DNA from 2 places in the Stenotrophomonas sp. YJH_SMC_105-26 genome. Region 1 is predicted to be linked to the other one. Evidence: predicted binding sites of a transcription regulator. Region 1 holds the regulator's gene; the other holds the start of a gene.

Region 1 (3,708 bases):
CCGAACATCTCGCGCACATTCAGCACGCCCAGGCCGCGCACTTCCAGCAGGTCCTGCAGCAGTTCGGGGCAGGTACCGTCGAGCACGTCCGGGGCGATCTGGGTGAATTCGGGCGCATCGTCGGCCACCAGGCGATGGCCGCGGCTTAGCAGCTCCAGCGCCAGCTCGCTCTTGCCCGACCCGGCCTCACCGGTGATCAGCACGCCGATGGAATAGATCTCCATGAACACGCCATGCAGGATCACCCGCGGCGCCAGCGTGCGCGCCAGGTGGTAGGACAGGTGGTTGAGCAGTTCGTGGCCGCGCTTGGGCGACAGCCACAGTGGTGTACCGGATTCATCGGCGGCCGCGCGCAGGTCTTCCGGGCACGCCTGGTTGCGGGTCAGCACCAGCGCCAGCGGATGCGACTGCATGATCTTCTCGATGGTCTCCCAACGCTGGCGGGGTTCCAGCGCGTCCAGCCAGGACAGTTCCTCGGTGCCCAGGATCTGCACCTTGTTGGGATAGATCGCATTGAGGTAGCCGGCCAGCGACGGACGCCGCGAGACCGTGTTGCCGGCCTCCAGCTCGCGTTTCTCACCGGATTTGCCAGCGGCCCAGCGCAGCCCCAGCCGCTCGCGCTGCTGTTCGAACAGTTCACGGGCGGTGATGCTGGTATTCATGCGGCACTCGCAGGTGGGGTCATGTCCAGCGCCTCGCGCAGCGCCCGGGCATCGCCGGCTTCGCGCAGGGCCTGGCGGATGTCCGGTGCGGAAAACAGCTCGGCCAGCTCGGACAGCAGCATCAGGTGCTGGTGGGTGTAGTGGGCGGGGACGGCCATCGCGAACACCAGGTCCACCGGTTCGTCGCCGCCGAAATCGACCGGGGTCGCCAGTCGCAGCAGGGCGCCACGGGGACGGTCCAGGGTCGGCGCGCGGCCGTGGGGAATGGCGATGCCGTGGCCGATCGCGGTGCTGCCCAGGGCTTCGCGCTGGCACAGGTTCAGATAGATCTGTTCGGCGTTGGCCTGGCGGCAGGCCAGCAACCCGGCGGCGGCCTGCAGGACGCTGTCACGGTCGGTGGCCGTGCAGAGCTGGGTCTGCACGGCCGCCAGGAGGTCAGTCAGGGGCATGTCTGCGGGGAACGGTGGCGATCAGCCACCATTGTCGCCCACCGGCAGCGGTGCGTGCTGCTGTTTTTTTTCCTTGTGCTTGATGACCAGGCGGTCAAGCTTGTCCGCGAGCAGGTCGATCGCGGCATACATGGTCTGGCCGCCGGCCTCGGCGTGCAGGGTCTGCCCCGGAATGTTGAGGCTGGCGTCGACGTGGTGTTCGGTCTTCTGCAGCTTGAGGGTCACCCGCGCTTCGCAGTGCTGGTCGAAGTGTTTTCCGATCCGGGCCAGCTTCTCCTCTACATAGGACTGCAGGGCCGGGGTGACTTCGACGTCTTTGCCAAACGTTTCGATGCGCATCGGGTTTCTCCTGTGTTCGGATGTGCCAATGAACCTCTCCGCCGGGCGCGGCGGCGCGTCAAGCGATTCTGACCCTTTCGTGCGAGGCGGAAATGTTCATGGCTTCACGATACTTCGCCACGGTGCGTCGCGCTACTGGAATTCCCGACGATTTGAGCAGGTCAGCCAGCTTGGCGTCAGAAAGCGGCTTGCGCGGGTTCTCGTCGTCGATCAGGCGGCGGATCATTGCCTGGATGGCCGTGCTGGACGCCTCGCCACCGCCTTCGGTATCGATGCCCGAGGCGAAGAAGGCGCGCAGCGGCAGGGTGCCGCGCGGCGTGCGCACGTGCTTGCGGGCGATCGCGCGCGACACCGTGGATTCGTGCAGGCCCAGCTCGGCGGCGATCTCGCGCAGGGTCAGCGGGCGCAGCGCCTGCTCGCCGAATTCGAGGAAGCCGGCCTGTTGCAGGATCAGGCTGCGCACCACCCGCAGCAGGGTTTCACCGCGCTGCTGCAGGCCCTTCAGCAGCCAGCGCGCCTCCTGCAGCTGGCCGCGCAGGTAGCCGGCGTCGGCCTCGCCACAGCGGCGGATCAGCTGTTCGTAGCCACGGTGGATCACCACCTTCGGCCCGGCATGGGCCGCCAGCGCTGCGCGCCAGATGCCGTTCTGCCGCCACACCACCACGTCGGGCACCACATAGGTGTCCTGCGACAGCGGCGCGATCTGCGTGCCCGGACGCGGGTCCAGCGAGCGCAGCAGCGCGACCGCCGTCTCGACCTCGTCCAGCGGCTGTTTCAGTTCATGCGCCAGCCCGGAGACGCCACTGCGCGGCAGCCGTTCCAGCGGGCCTGCGGCAATCTGTCGCGCCAGCGCCAGCCCCGGCGTGTCGGCAGGCAACACGTCCAGCTGCAGCTGCAGGCACTCGCCGAGCGTGCGCGCGGCAACGCCGACCGGGTCGAAACGCTGGATGCGATGCAGCACCGCGAGGATTTCATCCTCACCGGCATGGACCGCCGGCAGCAGGGTTTCGGCGATGGTGGCCAGCGGTTCGCGCAGGTAACCATCGTCGTCCAGGGCATCGATCAGTGCAGCGCCGATGCTGCGGTCATGCGTGGAAAGATGCGACAGGTGCAGCTGCCACAGCAGGTGGTCGGCCAGCGTTTCGGTTTCCGCCACGCGCTCGGCGGCACTGCCGGTGTCATCGTCATCGTCGAAGCTGCCACCACTGCCGGCGGCACTCCAGTCGAGTTCGGCCGGCGCCCAGTCGTCGCCGTTGTCGGTGCGTTCGGCGGGCGCGTCGGCATCGGTGCTGTCGCTGGCCTCATTGGCGGCACTGCTGTCGTTGCTGTCGGCCCAGTCCAGCAGCGGATTGCTCTCCACGGCCTGGGCGATTTCAAGCTCCAGCTCGGTCGTGGACATCTGCAGCAGCTTGATCGCCTGCTGCAGCTGGGGCGTGAGCACCAGCTGTTGTCCCAACGATGTCTGCAGCCGAGTCTTCATGCCTGTGCCGAACGGAAGGAAAGGGACCCGGCGCCTGCGGTCACAGCTTGAAGGAATCCCCAAGGTAGACGCGACGTACGTCGGCGTTGTCCAGGATCGCCTCCGGCGAGCCCTGGGCCAGCACGGTGCCCTCGGCGAGGATATACGCGCGGTCGCAGATTCCCAAGGTCTCGCGCACGTTGTGGTCGGTGATCAGCACGCCGATGCCACGCTGCTTGAGATGGGTGACGATGCGCTGGATTTCACCCACCGAGATCGGGTCGACACCGGCAAACGGTTCGTCGAGCAGGATCAGGCGCGGCTGCGCGGCAAGTGCGCGGGCGATCTCGCAGCGACGACGTTCGCCACCGGACAGGCTGGCGCCGAGCTGGTCGGCCACATGGCCCAGCTGCAGCTCGTCGAGCAGGCTGTTCAATTCGCGTTCGCGGCCGGCCGAATCCAGGTCTTCGCGAAGCTCCAGTACCAGGCGGAGGTTGTCGGCCACCGTCAGCTTGCGGAACACCGACGGCTCCTGCGGCAGGTAGCCCACGCCCTGCTTGGCACGGGTGTACATCGGATCGCTGGTGATGTCCTTGCCGTCGAGCACGATGCTGCCGGCATCGGCGGCGACCAGGCCGACGATCATGTAGAAGCAGGTGGTCTTGCCGGCACCGTTGGGGCCGAGCAGGCCCACCACTTCACCGGCGTCGAGGGTCAGCCCGAAGTCCTTGACGACTTCGCGCTGCTTGTAGCGCTTGCGCAGGCCCTTGGCGACGAGCATTACTTCTTGCTCCCGGCC
Region 2 (3,708 bases), on a different contig from region 1:
ATTGAAGCCCATGGGATGCTCCTGGTTGATGCGGAAGGTGCGGCTCAGCTGACGCGGAGCACGTAGTCGATCGGGGCCGTGCCCAGGCCCTTGAGGTTCAGGTACAGGCCGTCGGAACCAACGGTCACGCTCTCCACCGGCGCCTGTACGTAGGTGGACAGCTTGGTGCTCTTGCCGGCGGTGTCGACATGGTTGGCGACGATGGAGTACTTGCCCGGCTCCATGCGCTTGCCGTTGGCATCCTTGCCGTCCCACTGGAAGGCGGTTTCGCCGGCAGCCTTGGCTTCCACGCTCAGCGAGGTGACCTTGGCGCCGTTGGCGTCGGTGATGTCCACGGTGATGATGCCGGCCGACGGTGCAGCCACCGTGCCTTCGACATTGCCTTCCTTCTCCAGCACCAGCTTTTCCGACGGCACCAGCACCTGGTGGCCGACCAGCGCAGCGCCACGCAGCACCTGGTCGCTGGCCATCGACTCCTGGAAGCCCTTCACCGTCTTGTTCAGATCGGTGATGCCCTGCACGGTGGACATCTGCGCCATCTGCGCGACCATCTGCGTGTTGTCCATCGGCTTCAGCGGATCCTGGTGCTGCAGCTGCTCGGTCATCAGGCGCAGGAAGTCGGCCTGGTCCAGCGTGTTCTTCTTTTTCGTGGCGTTGCTGTTGGGGGCGTTCAGGCCCAGCGCGGAATAGACGTCCTGGCTGGTCTGGTTGTTGACGGCGGTGGTCATGGCGGTATCCGGTGCTGCGGGCCTCAGCGGCCCATGGTCAGGGTGGCCAGGGCCAGTTCCTTGGCGGTGGTCAACATCTCCACGCCGGCCTGGTAATTGCGCGAGGTCGAGATCAGGTTGACCATCTGCGCCACCGGATCGACATCGGGCTGGTAGATGTAGCCATCGGCGTCGGCCAGCGGGTGGCCTGGCTCGTAGCGCTTGATCGGCGCGGCCTCGCTCTGGGTGATCTCCTTCACCTTCACCGAGGTGATGTTGGGATCGTTCTTGCTGGTGACGGCCTGGAAGATCGGTTCCAGCGGCTTGTACACGGCGTCGGCGGAACCGGCGACGGTGTCGGCATTGGAGAGGTTGGAGGCGATGGTGCTCATGCGCACCGACTGTGCCTGCAGCGCGGAGCCGGCGATGTCGAAGATCGGCAGGTTGCTCATGGCTTATTGCCCCGTGATCGCGGTCAGCATGGAACGCACCTTGCTCTCGACGAAGCTGAGCGAGGCGCGGTATTCCAGTGCGGCGCGGCCATAGGCGGCACGCTCGGCATCGGGGTCGACGGTGTTGCCGTCCAGGCTGGGCTGCACGCCTTCGCGCGCGATCTGGAACGGGTTCAGGCCACTACTGATCTCGTAGTGCTGCTCATGGGTGGTGGCCATCAGGCCATTGGCATCCTGCCCCTGGGCGTGGCGCAGGGCGGCATCGAAGTCCAGGTCCTGGGCCTTGTAGCCGGGAGTGTCGGCATTGCCGAGGTTGCTGGCGATCAGCTTCATCCGCTGTTCGCGCAACGGCATGGCCTGGGCGTGGACGCCCAGGTAGTCGGTAATCAGGTTGCGCACGGTGCACTCCCACGGGAACGTTGCCCGGGAAGCTGCAAGGGGTGTGCCAAATGGAGAGGGGGTCAGATCCCCGCAGGGGCTCTGACCCCGTGGTTGACGCGTTGCGATGCGGGGTCGGAGCCCGTTCCGGGATCCGACCCCTCGGCGGGCCTTACGCCGCCAGCGCCACCTTGCGCAGGCGGTCCAGCACGAAGTCGGCCAGCTCGTGCGGCGAGTACTTGGCGACGAACGCATTGGCGCCGACGCGCTCGACCATGGCGTTGTTGAAGACGCCCGACAGCGAGGTGTGCAGCAGCACGTACAGGCCGGCCAGGCCCGGGTGGCGCCGGATTTCCGTCGTCAGCGTGTAGCCATCCATGGCCGGCATCTCGATGTCCGAGATGACCATGGCATAGCGCTCGGTCGGGTTTTCCCCCGAGGCGTGGACCTGCAGCAGGTGGTCCAGCGCCTGCTTGCCGTCGGAAAGCAGGGTGGCACCCACGCCCAGCTGGTCCAGCACGCTGCGGATCTGCTGGCGGGCCACGCGCGAGTCGTCCACCACCAGCACCTGCAGCTGCGGGCCGTCGGCGGGCATGGCCATTGCCGGGTCGAGTACCGCTTCTCCGCGCACCTGGGCGATATCGGCCAGCACGCTCTCAACGTCGATCACCTGGATCAGCTCGCCCTGGAAGCGGGTCACCGCGGTCAGGTAGCTCGACTCGGCGCCCAGCTCCGGTGGCGGGTGGATGTCTTCCACCGCGATGTTGACGATGCGTTCGACGCCACTGACCAGGAAGCCCTGGATCGAGCGGTTGAATTCGGTGACGACCAGGTAGCCGGGCGAGGTGTCCGCGTCCGGTTCGCGCTCGGGGTGGCCGATCGCCAGGCCCAGGTCCAGTACCGGCACCGAGCGGCCGCGCACGTCGGCCACGCCGGAGAACTGGCTGGGCAGGCCGGGCACCTGGAACAGCTCCGGGCGGCGCAGGACTTCCTGCACCTTGAAGACATTGACGCCAAAAAGCTGACGTCCGCCGAGGCGGAACAGCAGCAGCGCCAGGCGGTTGTGGCCGGCCAGTCGGGTCCGCTGGTCGATCCGGTTGAGCAGGTCATGGGACATGGCTGCTGTATCGGCGTGGTGGGGGCGGAACTTGAGGGCGCTCTGTCGTCCGCGCGCTCCACACCGCTTTTGTAGAGCGACTGTCAGTCGACTGCTCTTCGATCCGATCACGGGAAACCCCGCGCTTCGCGCGAAAGTCGACTGGCAGTCGACTCTACCCATCCGGTCGAATCCCCATCCCGGATCCGATCAACGGGACCCGGTCTCTGGCACACCCCTTGCACGCTGCTGGGCCAGATCCCATCGACAGGAGGCGCCATGCGCCGGATCACATCCCTACTGGCCCTTGCACTGGCCGCTGCTGCGCCGTGGGCGGCGGCTGCCGACTGGCAACCGGTGGCCAGCATCCGCGCGGCCGCATTGTCGACACTGCCGGCCGGCAGCGAAGGCGAGGCGCAGGTGGCCGATGCGCTGCGCCTGCCGAAATGTGGCAGCGCGTTGCAGGTGCAGCCCACCGCCAACACCACGGTGGAGGTGAGCTGTCCCGATGCGGGCGGCTGGCGCCTGTTCGTGCCGGTGAAGGTGCGGCGCAACCAGACCGTGCTGGTGCTCAACCGCGGAATCGGCACTGGAGAAACCCTCACGGCCGCCGATATCACCACTGCCCAGCGTGACGCTGCCCGGATTGCCGGCGCGGTGCTGTCCGATCCCAATGCAGCGATCGGCCGCATCGCCCGCCGTCCGTTGCAGGCCGGAGCCCTGCTGTCGAACAACGATCTGGTGGTCCAGCGTCTCATCAAGCGAGGAGACAATGTAGCCCTGGTGTCGCGTCGCGGCTCGGTCGAGGTGCGCATTGCCGGCCGTGCGATGGGTGATGCCGGTGAGAACGAGCGGGTCTCGGTCGAGAACCTGTCCTCGCGGCGGATCGTGCAGGGCACGGTCGACGCCGCAGGTGACGTAATCGTGGCGCGTTGATTTACCGCAAAATATCCCTAAAGATCACGGCCCTGCGGCCGTTATCCCTTGTGAACGGCAACTCCAGGACACCCCATGAGCCAGAAAATCGACGGCAACCTGCAGGTCCCCCAGGCACTGCGCAGCGTGACGACCCCGG

Evidence for each region. The regulator sigma-54, encoded in region 1, starts transcription at its own class of promoters, with help from an activator protein. The targets are predictions, from matches to a motif close to TGGCACGNGCNTTGC.
Region 2: a site for sigma-54 is predicted at 1,593-1,607, ahead of flgB (flagellar basal body rod protein FlgB). Genes of this name have one in related genera too.

What each region holds. Positions count from the first base shown of each region.
Region 1 is NZ_JCAFSD010000002.1:96,705-100,412, forward strand. Features, by position in the region: gene hprK (HPr(Ser) kinase/phosphatase) at 1-662, opposite strand, end outside; gene AC5P7F_RS07365 (PTS sugar transporter subunit IIA) at 659-1,111, opposite strand; gene hpf (ribosome hibernation-promoting factor, HPF/YfiA family) at 1,133-1,450, opposite strand; gene AC5P7F_RS07375 (RNA polymerase factor sigma-54) at 1,509-2,930, opposite strand; gene lptB (LPS export ABC transporter ATP-binding protein) at 2,971-3,690, opposite strand; gene lptA (lipopolysaccharide transport periplasmic protein LptA) at 3,690-3,708, opposite strand, start outside.
Region 2 is NZ_JCAFSD010000019.1:2,093-5,800, reverse strand. Features, by position in the region: gene flgE (flagellar hook protein FlgE) at 1-12, opposite strand, end outside; gene AC5P7F_RS21430 (flagellar hook assembly protein FlgD) at 45-728, opposite strand; gene flgC (flagellar basal body rod protein FlgC) at 752-1,159, opposite strand; gene flgB (flagellar basal body rod protein FlgB) at 1,163-1,558, opposite strand; gene AC5P7F_RS21415 (chemotaxis protein) at 1,710-2,654, opposite strand; gene flgA (flagellar basal body P-ring formation chaperone FlgA) at 2,913-3,569, shown strand; gene flgM (flagellar biosynthesis anti-sigma factor FlgM) at 3,645-3,708, shown strand, end outside.